3 regions of the Jeotgalibacillus sp. JSM ZJ347 genome follow, and region 1 is predicted to be linked to each of the others. Evidence: predicted binding sites of a transcription regulator. Region 1 holds the regulator's gene; each other region holds the start of a gene.
The links. Region 1 encodes LexA, which represses DNA repair genes until DNA is damaged. Its sites were predicted from a motif close to CGAACATATGTTCG; they were not measured.

Region 1 (6,438 bases):
ATACTGTCATGAGTGAATACGTATGTAACCGGTACACCCATTAGCGCTGAAAGTCTGATTGCAGGTCTTACATAGTCACTGAATACAAAGAATGTACCACCATACACACGCAGTCCTCCGTGCAGTGCCATACCATTTAGCGCAGTTCCCATCGCAAATTCACGAACACCGAACCAGATATTTCTTCCTTCAGGTGTTTCAGGTGTGAAGTCAGCTTCATCTTTCATCATCGTGTTGTTTGATCCCGCAAGGTCAGCTGAGCCGCCAAATAACGTAGGAACCGTTTTAGAGATTGCATTAAGGACTTCACCTGAAGATGCACGACTTGCAAGTGCTTTACCTTCTTCATACACAGGAAGTTCCTGATCCCAATTATCTGCAAGTTTTCCGTTCATGGCATTTTCAAGTTCCTGTGCAAGTTCCGGATAAGCAGATTTATAACTCTGGAACTTTTCATTCCATTCATTTTCTTTTTCAACACCATTTTGAGCGACAAGCTCTTCAAAGCGCTTATACACTTCATCAGGTACATAGAAAGACTCTTCAGCTTCCCACTGATAAGCTTCCTTAGCAAGAGTGGTTTCATCCGCACCAAGTGGAGCACCGTGTGCTTTTGAAGTGCCTGCTCTGTTAGGTGAGCCAAAACCGATAACTGTCTTAATTTCAATCATTGTAGGACGGCTTGTATCAGCTTTAGCCTTTTTAATCGCATCTGCAACGTCAGCAACATCGTTTCCATCATCAACACGGATATATTGCCAGTTGTAAGATTCGAACCTTTGTTTTACGCTCTCAGAGAATGAACGGTCAAGGTCGCCGTCAAGTGAAATATCATTTGAATCATAAAGAACGATCAATTTGTCCAGCTGAAGATGTCCTGCAAGTGAAGCTGCTTCAGAAGATACACCTTCCATCAGGTCTCCATCTCCGCATAGTGTATAAGTATAGTGATCAACTACATTGTATTTTTCACGATTGTATTTGGCGCTTAAGTGCTTTTCAGCCATTGCCATACCTACTGCCATGCCAATTCCCTGTCCAAGAGGACCAGTAGTTGCCTCAATGCCTTTCGTATGTTTGTATTCAGGGTGACCTGGTGTCTTAGATCCCCATTGTCTGAAGTTTTTAATTTCATCAAGTGATAAATCATAGCCGGAAAGGTGAAGCAGGCTATAAAGCAGCATCGAGCCATGACCAGCTGAAAGAACGAAACGGTCACGATCGAACCAGTCCGGATTCTTCGGATTGTGGTTCATGAACTGAGTCCATAAAGTATATGCAAATGGCGCAGCCCCCATAGGAAGTCCCGGATGCCCCGAGTTTGCTTTATCAATTGCATCAATTGATAACGTTCTGATTGTGTTAATTGCTAAATCATCTGTCTTGTTAAACATCATCTACATCCTCTCTAAACTCACGTGATACGTCTTATTGTACAAAAAAAAAAGAGAGATGTACAAACATCTCTTCTTTTCTACAAAAAACTTCTTACTCCAGGTAAAAACCGGAAACATTCAGTTCATTTTATTCCTGTTTTTTGCATCTTTAAGTTTTTGTGGAGTGACATCCTGGCCTTCAGGATCAATGACAGTAACATTTTCAATCGTTTGTTTCATTGATCCTCTAAACGCCTGTAAATATTCCTGTCTTAGAGCCTGCTGTTCATCTGCTTCAGCTTTAGTAAGAGTATCTTCTTTTGATTTTTTTGACAGTTCATTTATTCTTTTAATTTTATCTTCAGATAACATGTCTTTCACCCTTTCTTTCAGGTAAGCTTCTATGTATGTTAAAAGAAAGGTTTAAGTTTGACAAGTAATTTGTTTACGTTATCTCTGATTCCATATACTCAACATACCTTCTATGAACAGTTGCTTTAGACACAGGGTGTCCAAGACCTCTTAATACAGATGCAATTTCCTGAAATGTTAGCCCATTCCCTCTCAGCCTGACGATCTCATCGACTGGTATTTCAATCTTTTCCCTACCTTCTTTGTTTCCACGGTTCTTCAGATTTCTATGCGGTTTGAAGCCCTGCTCTACAGCACGCCTCATTCCTCTTTTAATTTTCAGGTTATGGAGTTTCCGCTGATGCTCTTCCACCATACTCACAATTTGAAGAATCATTGAATCTGATTCAGACAGCTGAAGTTCCCCATCATGTGCAATGGTGAATATCTTCACACCTTCTTTTTGCAATGTATGTAAAAGTGCAATTTTAGCGTTTCCTCTTCCGATCCGCGTCTCATCCTGAATTAAAAGACCTTCAGCATTAAACTCCCGAACCTGCTCCAGCAGCTCAAATACACCTTCACGATCCAGATCAAATCCACTTTCCTTTTTACTAATAATCGAAACTACCTGATAGTTCATTTTATCGGCAAGGGCAATCAGTTCCTCTTCCTGCCGTGTAAGTGAAGTTTCCTGAGTTTCTTTTTCTGTACTGACTCTGCAGTAAATAATTACTTTCAACACGTTCACTCCTTAATTCCGTTCAGATGCCAGGTGAATCGCGTCTTCACTGAATTTAAAAGCTTCCTCGGGTACCGGAAGCTTCAGCTGTTCCCCTGTGACAATTTTATGGGAAGATAGCCCATTATATTCAGTTACCCATTCAATAAACCCTTCCGGGGACATCGAAGTATGACTTGAGTATTCTTCAGCATACGCCCAGAGAGTATCTCCTTTTTGAACAGTTATTTCTGCATAGGTTGCATCACTGTTCGCTGTGTTCGTAAAGACAAGAAATAAGCTGAAAAAAAGTGCAGTCACCACGAATAGAATAACAAATGAATATTTCCTCCACAATCCTGTCATAATTAACCGCCTCCATCGAATATGTGTTCGCTTTTGTTAACTTGAGTATAATACGAACATTTGTTTTGGTCAACACAAAAACTCGAACTTATGTTTGTATTTTTAAAATCGCTATGCTATAATTTAGAAAAGTTTCAAACTGAAAAGAGGTGCTGCAGTGTGAAGAAATTATCAAAACGACAGCTTGATATATTAAACTTCATTAAACGCGAAGTTCAGGATAAAGGTTATCCACCATCTGTTCGTGAAATAGGTCTTGCTGTTGGGCTGGCATCAAGTTCTACAGTACATGGTCATCTTGCGAGACTGGAAAGCAAAGGGTTAATCAGAAGGGATCCAACAAAGCCAAGAGCGATTGAAGTGATCTCTCTTGAAGAAGAAAAAATCCCTACTCAGCGTGTAATAAACGTTCCGCTTGTTGGTAAAGTTACTGCCGGATCACCTATTACTGCTATTGAAAATGTAGAGGAATACTTCCCTCTTCCCGAGAGACTTGCCTCATCGGATGATGCCGTGTTCATGTTAGAGATCATGGGAGATTCTATGATAGAAGCCGGAATTTTAGACGGAGATCTCGTCATCGTAAAACAACAAAATACTGCGAATAACGGAGACATTGTTGTAGCAATGACAGATGAAGATGAAGCAACGGTAAAACGTTTCTTTAAAGAGAAAGATTATGTAAGACTACAGCCTGAGAATTCTTCTATGGCACCTATTATTTTAAGTAACGTTTCAATACTTGGAAAAGTAGTAGGCGTTTACAGACAGGTTCATTAAAAAAGCAGAACGCATTGACAAATTTGTCAATGCGTTCTGCTTTTTTAATGATGCCTGATCTAAACATCTTAATCTATTCATCAAGCACTTTTTTAATATAAGAGGAAACTTCCCCCGAGATCTCTATTGGTAGCATATGTCCCCCGGAATCGAACATATGCGTATTACATGTTCGTATTTTATCACCTGCCTTTTCAAGCAGCTTATACGGATCATAAATAACTTCATCTCTTCCAACTGCAACGTAGACAGGCATCATTAACGTATCCAGTTCAGCTGCTTTAAACAGTTTCGGTGGTGTCATTACATACTCCCAGCTGACATGCTTCTGTCCAAGGTAATAAAGGTTAAACAGCCGCTTATGCTCTTCCGTTTTCTCCCTGGTCAGCCAGCTGCAGAAATGATTTTTAATGACGGTCTCATTTGGAATCATGTTCGTTAATAACAATCTGGAATAGAAAGAGACATTCATTCTTTTTATTGAAGCAGCAGGAGATAATATAATTAGAGATTTCACTCTATCCGGCTTTAAAATGGCGTAATTAAGTGCGTGCCATCCACCATTGGAATGGCCGATCATCGTTACATTCGCTATGTTTAGAGCATCTATTAGCTCTGTTATCCAATCAACATAATCTTCCCGTTCATTTAAATGTTCCTTTGTGTTGCTGTTATTAAACTCTCCTAATACATCGACAAAGTAAAGCAGATAGTCTTCCGCTAAGTTTTCAGCACATCCATACCATTCTGCAGAACTGAAACCAAACGCATGAAAAAAGATGAGCGGTTCTTTTTGCCGATTTCCGCATTCCAGAACTGAAACGTCTCCAAACTTAGTTGTAATCTTATTATCTTTATATGGTATCTTCCATAACTTCATGACCTCTTTATATGCGGATTGATACTGATTATATCCCTCTATTGATTTAAATCCTTTATATGATTCAGCCATTATCATCCCCCCTTACCGTTTATATACCCAGCTTTTTCATTATTGTACTGCTAAATAGAAAAAACCTCTGAAGCAAAGTTGCTTCAGAGGTTTGATTGATTAATACATTTCTAAATACTGTTCTCTCTCCCATGGGTGAACCTGCGTACGGAACATATCCCATTCGATTTCTTTAGCTTCAACGAAATGCTCAAAGATATGTTCTCCAAGTCCGTCGATGATAACCTGATCGTTCTTAAGTTCTTCAAGCGCTGCAAAAAGAGTACCTGGAAGATCTTTGATACCTGCTGCTTCACGCTCAGCTTTATCCATTACATAGATATTTCTATCAATTGATTCTGGTGGTGTCAGACCATTTTTAATTCCATCAAGACCCGCTTTAAGCATAACGGCCATTGCAAGATATGGGTTTGCAGATGGATCTACTGAACGCACTTCCACACGTGTACTCATTCCACGTGAAGCCGGGATTCTGACTAGCGGGCTACGGTTTCTTGCAGACCATGCAATGTAGCAAGGTGCTTCATAACCCGGTACAAGACGCTTGTAAGAGTTTACAGTAGGGTTTGTCACAGCTGTAAACCCTGATGCGTGCTTAAGCACACCAGCCATGAATTGCTTCATTGTTTCACTTAGCTGCTGATCAGCATTTTCATCAAAGAATGAGTTCTTGCCATCCTTAAATAATGACATGTTAAAGTGCATTCCAGAACCATTCACACCAAATAATGGCTTAGGCATAAATGTAGCGTGTAATCCGTGCTTTCTTGCAATTGTTTTAACTACAAGCTTAAACGTCTGGATATCATCACAAGCTGAAATTGCATCAGCATATTTGAAATCGATCTCGTGCTGACCTGGTGCTACTTCATGGTGAGAAGCTTCGATTTCAAAGCCCATTTTTTCAAGTTCAATTACGATATCACGACGGCAGTTTTCACCAAGATCCGTCGGCGCTAAGTCAAAGTATCCACCTTTATCATTTAATTCAAGCGTTGGCTCACCGTTAACATCCAGCTTGAAAAGGAAAAATTCAGGCTCAGGTCCTAGGTTAAAATCAGTAAATCCTAACTCTTCCATTTCTTCAAGCACACGCTTCAGGTTATTACGCGGATCTCCTGAAAAAGGTGTACCATCCGGGTTGTAAATATCACAGATCAGTCGTGCAACTTTTCCATCACCAGCAGTCCAAGGGAATACAACCCATGAATCAAGATCCGGGAACAGATACATATCAGATTCTTCAATACGAACAAACCCTTCGATTGAAGATCCGTCAAACATCATTTTATTATCAAGTGCTTTTTCTAACTGGCTTACAGGAATTTCAACGTTTTTGATTGTACCAAGGATATCAGTGAATTGAAGTCTGATAAAGTTTACATTTTGTTCCTTTGCCATTTTCATAATGTCTTCTCTTGAATACGTGCTCATTTGTGATTCCTCCTGTTTTTTATGTAATTTTTTTAACGAAAGAACCTCGAAAGGTCTCCCGCTCTTAAACTGTTTTTGCTGTACTTGCCATTACCCATCATTTCCTGTTTTAACAGCTTTCTTAAATCACTCTCTGATAAGTCCGGCTTTTTAGCAGGTCGATCTGATTCGGCTTCTGTGCCATCCCCCAGGATCCGCTTGATTCCAGCCATATTGACACCTTGCTCAAGAAGATCTTTGATCTCAAGCAGTTTATCAATATCGTTTAATGAAAAGAGACGGCGATTACCTTCCGTTCTAGCCGGAGCGATTAATCCATGCTCTTCATAGTAGCGAATCTGACGGGCGGTTAAATCGGCCAGCTGCATGACTGTTCCAATTGGAAAGAGTGGCATGCTGCGTCTAATATCACTGCCCATCATATAACCCCTTTCTTGCCTGTCGACCACTTAACTATA
Region 2 (6,438 bases), on a different contig from region 1:
TGACCTTCAGTTCCTGAAAGAAAAGCCTGAGTTTGATGAACTGGTTGTTCCACAGGACACTGAAGTAGGAAGTGCTGAGTAAATATGAAAAAATGGATCACAACATGCTTTGCACTGCTGATCCTGCAGGGATGTTCATCCGGGGTTAACCTGGATGAACATTTTTCTCTAAATGGAGAAGTCACTGACCTGCAGGCAGTCACTCAAAGCGAAGAACCTTTTCATACTGATGATATGGAAGATGAAATCTGGCTTGCCGCTTTCATCTTCACAAATTGTGATACGGTCTGCATGCCGATGACCTATAACATGTCAGAGCTCCAGGACCAACTGGATGAAAAAGAGCTGGATTATCAGTTTGTCTCTTTCACGATTGACCCCGAACGCGATACACCTGAAGTTTTGCAGTCATATGGTGAGCAGTTTGAAGTTGATTTTGCTAACTGGGATTTTGTCTCCGGCTATGCTCAGGAAGAGGTTGAACTCTTTGCAAATAGAGGTTTCCTATCCCCTGCTGCACAGGTGGAAGGATCTGATCAGTTTGTGCATAGTACTTCCCTTTATCTGATGGTTGGCGACCGGATTTTAGAGAAGTATGAGATGTCTGTGGATGTGCCTTATGGGGAGATTGTTGAGGCGGTTGAGTTGTTGCAGGATTACTAGAAAAAAGCCGGAACAATCTATATTGTTTCGGCTTTTTTAATCGTTTCGCTGCGTTTCAGGCGGGCCCTTTCCCCGTGAGCTGGTTTATAGCTCCGGTTCAATCAAGCCTCCTCAACGCTTCGCGCCTGCGGGGTCTCAGCTGTCCGTCGCATCCCGGTGGAGTCGCCGCCTTACGCTCCGCTGCACTATGATTTTAATCTAAATCTTATTTTACATTACAAATCAAAACTTTTAACAGTATCTTTCTACGTAAGCTAATCTTCTTTGCTTGGTTAAACTCAAATAATTAACTTCAACTCATAGACTCCTTCTTCGAAATATGCCCGCCTATCAACCTGGACCTTCTTCTCGTTGTGCCGCCTTCTGTATAGGAAATGGCTCTGAGCAGGGCGGTTGAGCCGAAGCGCTGGCGGACATCATCCATGACGTAGCCGAGCCGGTGAACTTTTTCTCGTCCAGGGTTGAACAGGTCCAGCTGCAGTGCTGAGTCATCTGCCAGGTTGGTCAGTGATATTGAAATTTTTCTGACTGGGAATGGCTGCAGGTTTTCATGAAGAATCTCAAGACACACCTCATAAATTTCCATCGTAATAGAAGTCGGCTTATCCAGTGACTTTGAGCGGTGGAATGATTTAATTGGCGTGCGTTTGCTGTAGCCGACACCCAAGTGAATCGTGCGGCCGCCTAAGTGTTTATTTCTCGCTCTTCTCGCTATTTCCTCACACATCTCTAATAAAACTGCTTCAATTTCTTCTATTTTATTGTAGTCTCTGAGAAGGATCTGACTCTTTCCATAGCTCACCTGTCCCTGAATAATCGGCGCACCGATCTCAGAGCGGTCAATGCCATGTGCATGATAATACAGTTGATTGCCCATCACACCAAAAACGGATTCCAGCCGGCTCAGGTCATAGGCAGCAAGGTCGCCAATTGAGTAAATGCCCATTCTGTTTAGCCGCTTTTCAAGCTGGCGTCCAATTCCCCACATAGCTGAAAGCGGCTGAAGCGGCCAGAGCTTCTTCGGGATGTCTTCAAAAGTCCATTCACAGATGCCTTTCTTTTTCGCTTCCAGATCAAGGCAGAGCTTTGCGACCAGCATATTGGGTCCAATGCCGATTGCACACGGCAGACCAAATTCACGCATCATATCGTCAGAGATCATTTGGGCAACAGCATGCGGCCCTCCCCATAATGAAGAAGTGCCATCCACCTGAATAAAACTTTCATCTACGCTGTAAACGTGTATATTTTCTTTTGGAACGAACCTTGTAAAAATCTTCGTGATTTCAGTGGACAGCCTGAGGTACTGTCCCATATCCGGTTCAATTAATTGAAGATCATGTATGTCGGGGATCTCATGACGCCTTGTGCCGGTTCTGATACCGTGCTCGCTTTTTGCGCGCGGAGAAGCAGCAAGCACGACACTGCCCTTTTGCTCCTGGTTGCCAATGATCGCAATTTTACATGTTAAAGGATCCTGGCCCAGTTCAACTGCCGTACAGCTGGCATAAAAGCTTCGCATATCTACACAGAGAATTTCCTTTCTCTTTTCAAGCGAATAGTCAACCTCCATCACCTTCACTCCCTTTCAGCGTGAGTTTCTTTTTATACTTATACCCACTTTCAAGAAAATTATACGAACAAACGTTCTTTTTATCAATGTTTCTTTTTACATTTATTCTGATTTACACTCACTTTTTAAAGGAATAAATGTGAATACATGTAAAATCCAACTTTTTTAGAAGAGAGTTATACGGTCAATTAAACTTTTTTATTAGAAGAAAAAAGCTTGAATACCCTTCTGTTTCTACAATTTTCCCAACCTACAAAAGTGCCAAGCGGCAATATTCCGTACAACCCGATACAGATAAAGGGAATTATACCCCTAAAGCGTATGAACACTTCGCTGATTTTCCCGATAAACAAGACGCACACCTTTTGTTAGGATAAGTCTATTCACAAAATATTTCGACAAAAGGAGTCGGGGAAATGAAGAAATCAAGAAGTATCGCAATGAGTCTATTACTTGCAGCAAGTCTGGCAGTACCAGCTGGGGCAAGCGCTGCGCCGGATCAGCAGTCGAACAATGCTGAGAAATTCCGTGTTTACGTAGAAGTATCGGGAGAGTCAGCTCAAAAAACGAAAGCTTCCTTGCAAAAGAAATATGATTCTCGCTGGGAGCTGAGTGCGAACGGATTTTCAACTGATATGAATGAGGCACAATTTAGAGCGCTTCAAAACAATAAAAATCTTACACTGACAAAAGTGGATGAGGTTTCTGTATATGCATCAAAAAACAAAGAAAACGTAACAACCGCATTCTCAGCACCGGCTGACCAGACACCATGGGGCATTGAAGCGATCTATAATGACGCTAATGTAAGTGCTACATCAGGTGGCTCAGGCATCAATGTAGCTGTACTGGACACAGGCGTATTCACCGGTCACCATGACCTTCAGGGCACAGTTGAGCAGTGTAAAGATTTCACACAGGCTACTCCGCTTGTAAACGGATCATGTAACGACGTTGATGGTCACGGTACGCACGTTGCAGGTTCTGTTCTTGCAGATGGCGGCAGTGACGGTTCAGGCGTATACGGTGTTGCTCCGGATGCTGATCTGTGGGCATACAAAGTACTTGGTGATGACGGTTCAGGTTACTCTGATGACATCGCAGCGGCTATCCGCCACACAGCTGATCAGTCAGTGGCAACCGGCACAAATACTGTGATCAACATGTCACTTGGTTCATCAGCAAACAGCCCGCTGATTGAAGACGCAGTAAACTATGCATATGATAAAGGCGTTCTTGTAGTAGCAGCAGCGGGTAACTCAGGATTCCGTGTTGGTTCAATCGGCTACCCTGGCGCACTTGAAAATGCTGTGGCAGTTGCAGCGCTTGAAAACAGATTTGAAAACGGCACATACCGTGTTGCGGATTTCTCTTCAAGAGGTGTACGTAAAGGAGATGGCGACTACCTAATCCAGGAAGGCGACGTTGAAATCTCAGCACCTGGTGCAGCGATCTTCTCAACTTGGCCAAATGGCGGTTATAACACAATCAGCGGTACATCAATGGCATCTCCACACGTAGCAGGACTTGCAGCAAAAGTATGGGCAGAAAACCCTGGCTTCTCTCACGTCCAGCTCCGCACTGAGCTTCAAAACCGTGCAAAAGCAAACGACATCCTTGGCGGACGCAGCGCTGCTGTTGGTGATGACTTAGCTTCCGGGTTTGGATTTGCGAAGGTGAACTAAGAAAGCGAAGTCTGGGTCTGACCCAGACTTCGCTCCCTCTGGATTGCACGACGTTTCGTGCGGTTCAGGGGGTTTTTTGTTGCATTTCACCGGTTTTCCGTGCAGTTCACCCCATCTTCCCAATTTCGCTTTTTTTCACTTCTGCATATACAATGACATTAACAACCTCACTCATTTAAAGAGTGCCTGAGGACAAAGGAGCGAAACATGAATATCTACCTATTCTGGATCATTCAGCTAACCTGGGGCTTGCTGATCAACCTGATCGGTATGTTACTCGCGCTTGTTTTATTATGTATGGGTATCCGGCCACACAGATTCCATCATGCCATTTACTTTGAAGTTGGGGAAAATTGGGGTGGCGTGAATTTGGGCGGTTTCTTTTTTGTGCAGCAACAAGCCCCCACCAGGCTTAAAGCTCATGAATATGGACACAGCTTTCAAAACCTGCTGTTAGGTCCTGTCATGATCGTTGCTGTCACCGTTCCTTCTGCGATCCGTTATCATTACCGGAGATCTCGAATCAAAAAAGGCCATACTTTGAAACCGTATGATACTTTCTGGTGTGAGTCGTGGGCGACCAGATTAGGGAAGAAATATTCTTAGTGCCCTGCGTCAAATACAGGGTTATGCTGCAAATGATATCTATCAAATGTTGACTGAGGCTGTACCAGCTAAATGGTACAGCCTCATTTTTTTTATCAAAATCACCATTCTCTTGACTTAAGTCAATGAAAGCTTTTGTTATACGACTTACAATCATAAATTTCAATTCCCTGTGTCACATACAATTTCTACACATTTCGGTTAAATGATACTGTGCGGAAATTGTGTCCACACAGGGTTATGGATTCTGTGAGGTTACAAAACCTGAGATAATCTCGTTAAATGAAGGCTCCATTTCGAAATACCTGTCCCCCATCCTGTTATCTGTCATATCAAATTCCGCTTCATCAGAGATCAATTTGACCCACCACAAATACCCTTCACCTGGCTCATCCATTTCATATTCAGTCAACTCCATCTGTTCTAATTTATTAAGCAGGTCAGCGATATCAGCAGCTGCTGAAATCGTCAGCTTTTCTCCCATCGTCCCATCAGTAATGTCGATTTCTTTCACACTTTCAAATGACGAACTGCTCACCTCCGAAAGGTGAAATGTTTCACCTGATTCAGCAGCGCTTCCGTCCACACAAGCGCTTAGGAAAATAACAGCCATGATTATGAATAGACACGTTTTTATCGTCTTCATGAGAATCTCCCCTTATGTTGAAATATTGTCATTTCAATTACCCTGGTATGTAATGCTAATTTTTTTTACTTTTAATAAAAACATAAATCGCATTACCAGCAATAATGAAAGCAACCACAGCCAGATAGATCAGTACAAAAGTCAGGTTCAGTTCACGCAGAACGACAAAAATACCGATGAACGTACCAAGCATTGTCGCAACAGCATATACACTTAACTTCCACCCTGATTGAATCAGTTTATTCACGAATAACGCCCCCTCACTCATACCTTAATAAACGTTACCCTTACACTATACCAAAAAAACCATATAATGGATTAAAAGCAATAATTTTAGTGTAAAAGGAATGCCAGTTATGAAAACGAACAGATTACTATACATATTCTATTGGCTGATCATTAGGATCGGCGTATTATCATTTGCCAGCCCAATTTTTCGTGAATACGGAATTGTCGATACAATCATTACCACGTTCATTTGCGGTCTTGTCAGTTTCCTGATTGCAAGCGCGCTGCTTATTTTGAGTCCATGGATCTTCCTGATACTTAAAAGAATTGTAAGCTAAATTAGAAAAAATTCGGATCTCTGGAGGGATGACATTGAGGTTTTTTTGGGCACTGATGATGGTGATGTTTTTAAGTTGGTTAATCGTCTCTCACCTGTATCCTGATCCGAGTTGGTGGTCTATCTTTCATTCAAACCGCAGCACGCATACGCCGTTAATTGAGCATATTTCACTTGTGAAAGTGACATTGGTGGGGATGATTGTCGCAGGTGGGTTGTACTTTTTGCGTAAATTGAGAATTAATTGATCATGCCACAGTCACACTGAAGTCTGGGTCAGACCCTCATAGCGCTTCAGTGATTGGCTACCGTTGAGTATTCCCTATACAATAGCACTATATGTATCACTTCATTTTAAGGGGGGAGGATCACATGAACTTTGAACATTTTGCGAAAGAAAACTGGCAAGGAAATCTCTATTCTTTTATAAAAGAGGTCTTGGATTTTTATGAGATGAGATCTCAAATTGAACATGAAGGAAATTCAGAGAATGAGCCGCACCTTTATCTTAATTCAATGATCGAAGAAAACATGTTAACAAGACTGGTAGAATCCACAGGCGAATACACAGATATTGAGTCTGCCTTTAACGGGAGAGTTGTGAGGAATTATTGAAGGAACAACGACAAAAAACGCCCGCACCATTCAATTGAATCGTGCAGGCGTTTTTAAACTTCAGGTGGAATTTCTAAGGTTAAAT
Region 3 (6,438 bases), 420 kb from region 1:
TTCTGACTGGAAGGTCATTTGTTCAGGTACGATCAGTAGGATGGGATCACCTGACGGGTCGCTTTTGACTTTAGCGGTGATTTCACTTATGATGTGATCTGTTTTACCGGTTCCGGAACGTCCTGTTTTGATCATCAGCGGCATGATTGTGCCTCCTTTATCGTTTGCATATAGCTATTATCTTACAATTTGGGGTTAATGAAAAGTGACGGGAAAATGAAAAGAGCCATCCAATTGGACAGCTCTTTCATTTATTCTCATTCAGTAACCGCTGAACCTCTCCGATCAGGACTGCGCTTTCCTGCCCCCGGGCGGTGAGCCTCCTCAGGCTTCGCCTTCCGGGGTCTCACCTGTCCCTTCCTGGGGCGGGAGTCTCCGTCCTGCTCTCCGAGGGTCAGCTCCGCATGTATCCGTCACACTGAAAATGATTATTCATAAAATCTTACATCCAGTTCATTTAGCGGCCAGTATCTGAGGTTTACTTTGCCGACGACTGAGTCCTGGTCGATGAAGCCGATTATGCGGCTATCCAGACTTTCCTGACGGTTATCTCCGAGGACAAATAATTGTCCTTCAGGCACTTCTATTTGTCCTCCGGGAATTTCTTCGAGTGTAAAGTCACCAGTCAGGCGCCCTTCTTCTGTGCGGAATTCTTCAAGGTATGGTTCTTCGTAGTATTCTCCGTTTATATAAAGCTGATCGTCTTCATAAGAGACTTCATCTCCTGGAAGCCCGATGACTCTTTTTACGTAATCTTCTGATTCATTTGCATGAAAGACGATGACATCAAACCTGTCGATATCGCCAATCTGATATCCGATTTTATTAATAACAAGCTTGTTGCCATCCTGCAGCGTCGGTTGCATGGATGCACCTTCTACCACATAATTTGAAAAAAGAAAAATGCGGACTACCAGTACAATCACGACTCCTACTGCTAATGCTTTGAGCCATTCGAAGCTTTCTTTTTTCCACGATTCCATCTATTCTCCAACCTTTCATTCCCGGCAGACTTTCTATGACGCTCGTGCATCAATATGTCACGTTCCATTTTTTTATTGATCTTTTTCTCTACTCTTTTTCCAACCAGCCATAAGACAACAATGACGCCAAGCACGATCGCTGTTTTAACCGGTTCCCGTATCAGTGAGACGATGTCTGCACCGATGAATGAAATCGTAGAAATCATCACGAGTTTCCCTGTTACAACAGCCAGCATATACTGTATGAAACTGATACGGGACAGGCCCGCTACCACGTTGACAAGTGCTGACGGTGTAAATGGAAAACACAGGAGCAGAAACAATGGACCGAATCCATGCTGTTCCACCCAGGTAGTGAGTTTTCTGATCTGCTTCTGGTTACTTAAGAAGTAAAACAGCCTGAGGTGGCCAAAGCGTCTGAGCAGCCAAAAGACCATTAACGCGCCCACTGAAGCACCCGCCCATGAGAGCAGTATGCCGAAAAGCACCCCATATGCATTTGCATTCGCCACTACAAAAGCGACGAGCGGCAGGAAAGGCAGAAATGCTTCGATCACTGGCAGCAGGAAGCCGATTAGCGGTCCGAATGCCCGATACTCTGCAATTAATTCACGAAGATTTTCGAGTGTAAACCATGCTTCTAGAGTTTCCAACGTCATTCAAACGCTCCTCTGGTCTATAGACTGACGGCTATTTTTTATCAGTATAGCATAATTCGGAAAATACCGCCTATTACGGCTATATTTTTCCCTTGTTTTGTTTTGTACAAACTATGACAAATGAAAAATAAAAACCCGGACGAAGATGTCTCGGGTTTTGGAACCGTTTCGCTACGCTTCGGGCGGACGCTTTCCACGGGGACGGCGGTGAGCCTCCTCGTCGCTTTGCGCCTGCGGGGTCTCACCTGTCCGTCATATCCCGTTGGAGTCGCCGCCCTCCGCTCCGCTACACTGTGACCTCACTTATAAAGTGAAATGGCAGCTATACAAGTAAAATATATTATATCCATTAAACTTGATTATTTAAATATACTCATTCATCCAGCCTGTCAGGTGGTTCAGTCTTTCGAGTCTGAGTTCTGGTTTACCTGTTCTGGACAGGTTGTGGTCTGATTCCGGAAATCTGACCAGGCGCGTTTTTTTCTCTTTTCTTTTCAGTGCAATGTATAACTGCTCTGCCTGTTCGATCGGGCAGCGGTAGTCGTTTTCACTGTGCATGATCAGCAGTGGCGTTTTGATCTGATCAGCATAGGCAAGCGGTGAGTGCTTCCATAGTGTATCAATATCGCCAAGGTCTGCCTGGATCTGCCACTCGCTGAAGTAGTAGCCGATATCACTGACGCCGTAGAAGCTGATCCAGTTACTGATGCAGCGCTGTGTAACTGCTGCTTTAAAGCGGTCTGTATGACCTGTGATCCAGTTTGTCATGAACCCGCCGTAGCTTCCGCCTGTGACACCGAGCCGGTCACGGTCGATGAAGTCAAACTGTTCAAGTGCGCCGTCCACTGCTGCCATCAGGTCGCGGTAGTCTCCTCCGCCGTAGTCACCTCTGACTGCATTAACGAAAGTCTGGCCGTAGCCATGGCTTCCGCGCGGGTTTGTATAGAGTACTGCATAACCACTAGATGCAAGCAGCTGCATTTCATGGAAAAACGTATTGGCATACATCGCATGAGGACCACCATGAATATTTAAAATCATCGGTGCTTTTTCTCCATCTTTATAACCTGCAGGCTTCATGAACCAGCCGTGCACGGTATAACCGTCTGTGCTTTCATAAGAGACTGCTTCAGGCGCGACTATTTCAACCTCGTCAAGCAGCTGCTGATTTACATTTGTCACCTGTTTTGCTTCTCCTGTCGGAACATGAATCACATGAAGGTCACCTGGATTCTCCGTTGTACTGATCGCAGCAGCTACTCGTTGTGAATCGCCGTGCACATCAAAGCCGTAGACGTGGTGATTCCCTTCATAGGCCGGATACACGGCACCATCAATTGATGCGTAATACAGATTGACATTGCCCTGATCAGTAATGACAAAGTACAGGCTGTTATTGTCAGCCCAGACAGCGCCTGGCATATTCGCTCCCTGCTGAATATCACCAATCGCGTAATCTCCGACAGGTGCATCAATTCCTTCTGTCAGACACTCAGCTGCTCCTGATGCCTGGTTCCATATCCAGAGTTCGCTGTGCGTAGCATTTTCGTATGTTCTGCCTGATGCTGTAAATGCAAGATGTCCGCCGTCCGGTGACCACGCAGCAAATCCAACGTACCCTTCAGCCGTCTGAATATGCACTTTTGTGTCATCTTCAGGGTTATAGAGATACAGCTCATTGTTAAATGAAAAGTCTTTATCCTTTGTATCTGCATCTGTTACATAAGCAAGCTGCTTTCCATCCGGTGACCAGGCTAAGGGTGAATAACTGTCTTCTCCTTTTGTCAGCTGGTTCAGCTCTTCTGTTTGCAGGTCAATGATGGCGATCTGCTGCTTTTTATCATCAAGCAGACCTGCACCGTCCGCTTTGTATTTCATTGAATCTGTTACAAACGGCTTCAGCTTTTTATCGTCATCTTCTTTTTTCTTCTTTTCATTCAGTGCGTCTTCCGGTTCAAGAGATACCGTGAATGCGAGTTTGCCGCTGCATGGTGACCAGACAGGATTACCTGCTCCGTTTTCTGTCTCTGTTACCTGCTTCGCTTCCCCGCCGCTTACCGGTAAAACGTAGAGCTGGTTTTTTCCGGAGCGGTTTGAGACGAATACTACTTTCCTGCCGTCCGGTGACCATCTAGGTGAGGATACTCTATTGTCTCCATATGTCCACTGGTTCAACTCTTCGTTTTCCTGATCATATAAAAATAAGTTTGATGAATATGTATGTTCTTCATTAATATGTGTTTTGACAAATAAGATATGTTTGCCATCCGGTGACCATCTAGGGTCTGTGAGTGATTCAATTTTATACAGGTCTTCTGCTGTGATGTTGCGCTTGTGTGTCATGAAATCTCCTCCGGTGAATCAGATATTTCGGTTTTCGAGATAACCGCTTGTTCTATTATCAGATTTTTTTGTGAATAATGCAAACAAATAACAGTTGTATATTGAAAAAATCTGTGTAAAATAATATAGAACACATGTTCGTTTTACAGGAGGAGATTTCAGTGACAAAGATTCCAACTGAGGACCGGGACCGGCTGGAGAATGCTTTTTATCTTCCGATGGTGCTGAAGGTTCTTGAACGTGATCAGATTGTGATTGAAAAGAGTGGTGTTAAGCTCCCCAGACCTTATATTGAGTTAATTGAAGAAACAATGATTGCTGTTCAGCGTGAGCTTGTGACTTTGAAAAAGTATATGAGAGATCACGGCATGAAGGTGGTTAAGTTAAAGTCCGATGAAGCTTTTACGATGTATCTGTTTGTGTATAAGGGGTATGAAGAGCAGCACAACTATTTTAATCCGAGGATCAGAAATCACGTTGAGAACCTGCTGAGGTATTATTTAATTGGACGGTTAAAGTCCATGTCGCCGCCATCATCGGGGTTGATACGGTCCTGATCTGCGTGTTCAATTCTTTCAAGATACTCTGCGAATCCGAAGCGCTTCTTGCTCAGCTCCGTTTTGTAGGTATCTTCTGTTTTTTCACGTATAGAGTTAATATTTTGATTAAGCTTGAGGGATAGTACAGAAGCTTTTAAGTACTGCAGGTGAGTGGCTCGCTTTGAGATTGGGAGTGTGATGATACTGTTTCCTGATAGAGTGAGTTTTGTCTCATTGTTAAGATCATCATTTTTCTCAATACTGACTACGTGATTCATCGCAATCCAGTAGTTACTTTTATTTGAATCAGAATGAGTGGAGAAAAAATAAATATCTGATATCGGATCGACTACAATGGGAGGTTTGTGGCTGAAGCTTGTGAGGAATCTTGATGAGATTTTACGTCCTTCGTAGGATGAAAAATAATACAGGCAGGAATGCTCCATGATCTCCATTGGTTTCATATCGACTGTAAAAGGCGACCTGTCTTTTTCGTAAATAATGGTCCCCGTCAAACTTCCTCCTTCAATTTTCGGTTCTAGAATCATTGTACTCGCACTGACTGTGTAGGTTTCTGCAGCTGTCATAAATTCCATTTTATCACTCCTTTATATGATTATGGAATCATCATACACTATACAATCTCCAAAAGTATACATAAATTTTTCCAAATATGTTCGGCCTATTCCGGATATTTTAGCTATATAACAATATAAAAGTTTATATTGTCTAAAAATTTGAAACTTTCTGTTGATATTCTCGCTGATATTCTCTATAATGAAAAAAAGTAGCAGAGGTGATGATGAAGATGGAAAACAACAAATCGTTCGCAGAGTTCATGAATGAGTCAACCGTCCCTCAGAAACAATCCAGTGAAATGACGATGATGGAAATTTACGTGGACATGGTATTAAATGAAATTCTTGTCCGTCATCGCAAGGAGCAGCTTGTATCAGCTATTAATGAAGCGTTAGACAACAAAGATCAAGACGCTTTTATGAAGTGTTCAGCAGAATTAAATACATTAGAGGACACACACGGTGTGTAGTACTTGAGCCCCCTGCAGACAGGCAACAAATTATGCAGGGGGTTCAACTTTTGTCATGAAATCGCCACCCCTCCAGAGTGGCATTTCGAGCAGTAATCATGAATAATAGACCTATCGAATATAATTCATGATAAGGAGCCCGCCCATGCTGACTGAAGAACTAAACAGCACGTTTCTATTCATCATTGAATGGGGATTCGTTGCAGCCGCGCTTGCAGCAATTATTTTTATACTATATTCAATCCGACGCGCTCCGCGTATGAAAACTGCCTTTTTATGGCTGGCTGCTCACCTTGGTCTGACGATAATCGCTTATATTGTATTCTGGATAGGCCTTGGCGGAGGTTTTAACGATCCGACAGTTGAAAATGTATCTGATGAAATTCATTTTCTGCTCGGTGTTGCCGGACTCATCTGGCTGACAGGTATGCTGTGTTTGATCTTAAGCATCCAGCTGATGAAAGATCAGTTCCGTACCAAAAGCTACACACCGATTCAAAGTGACAAAAAAGACGCAGACTAATCAATCAGTCTGCGTCTTTCTTCAGGCGTCGGCAGTTTGCACGACTGCTTTTTCCCGAACCAGTGAAACCTGTTTCTTGCAAAAGCATCATAAGCCAAATCACGGATTGGCCGCGGCACGATCAATAGCAGTGAAAGCAGCTTAACAGGTCCATCCAGTGAACGGCATATTCTCAGTGCGGCGTCAGATCTCATATAAAGCGTGTCATTTTCAACAAGTAATACTGAATCAATCATAGGAGGAACCTCAAATGTCGTCCGCATTTTATGGCCAACCTCACCCTGCAGTGATGCAAAATGAAAATAGCCGGCGCGGTCATGCTTCATAATGAACTGAACGCTCC

Region 2: ACH6CZ_RS13750 (Y-family DNA polymerase) is a predicted target of LexA. The motif match lies at 2,301-2,314, and genes of this name have one in related genera.
Region 3: ACH6CZ_RS05465 (YhjD family protein) is a predicted target of LexA. The motif match lies at 4,113-4,126, and genes of this name have one in related genera.

Annotation. Positions count from the first base shown of each region.
Region 1 is NZ_JBISEN010000001.1:661,305-667,742, forward strand. Features, by position in the region: gene tkt (transketolase) at 1-1,394, opposite strand, end outside; gene ACH6CZ_RS03460 (DUF896 domain-containing protein) at 1,515-1,748, opposite strand; gene ACH6CZ_RS03465 (YneB family resolvase-like protein) at 1,822-2,469, opposite strand; gene yneA (cell division suppressor protein YneA) at 2,482-2,814, opposite strand; gene lexA (transcriptional repressor LexA) at 2,974-3,594, shown strand; gene ACH6CZ_RS03480 (alpha/beta fold hydrolase) at 3,668-4,546, opposite strand; gene glnA (type I glutamate--ammonia ligase) at 4,646-5,980, opposite strand; gene ACH6CZ_RS03490 (MerR family transcriptional regulator) at 6,013-6,399, opposite strand.
Region 2 is NZ_JBISEN010000005.1:24,168-30,605, forward strand. Features, by position in the region: gene ACH6CZ_RS13740 (ABC transporter substrate-binding protein) at 1-82, shown strand, start outside; gene ACH6CZ_RS13745 (SCO family protein) at 85-663, shown strand; gene ACH6CZ_RS13750 (Y-family DNA polymerase) at 956-2,236, opposite strand; gene ACH6CZ_RS13755 (S8 family serine peptidase) at 2,653-3,921, shown strand; gene ACH6CZ_RS13760 (hypothetical protein) at 4,129-4,527, shown strand; gene ACH6CZ_RS13765 (hypothetical protein) at 4,766-5,173, opposite strand; gene ACH6CZ_RS13770 (hypothetical protein) at 5,229-5,420, opposite strand; gene ACH6CZ_RS13775 (hypothetical protein) at 5,530-5,739, shown strand; gene ACH6CZ_RS13780 (hypothetical protein) at 5,774-5,986, shown strand; gene ACH6CZ_RS13785 (DUF6407 family protein) at 6,111-6,353, shown strand.
Region 3 is NZ_JBISEN010000001.1:1,076,617-1,083,054, forward strand. Features, by position in the region: gene addB (helicase-exonuclease AddAB subunit AddB) at 1-144, opposite strand, end outside; gene lepB (signal peptidase I) at 429-983, opposite strand; gene ACH6CZ_RS05455 (TVP38/TMEM64 family protein) at 938-1,642, opposite strand; gene ACH6CZ_RS05460 (S9 family peptidase) at 2,006-3,985, opposite strand; gene ACH6CZ_RS05465 (YhjD family protein) at 4,147-4,542, shown strand; gene ACH6CZ_RS05470 (competence protein ComK) at 4,482-5,120, opposite strand; gene ACH6CZ_RS05475 (IDEAL domain-containing protein) at 5,333-5,572, shown strand; gene ACH6CZ_RS05480 (hypothetical protein) at 5,718-6,095, shown strand; gene ACH6CZ_RS05485 (thiol-disulfide oxidoreductase DCC family protein) at 6,092-6,438, opposite strand, start outside.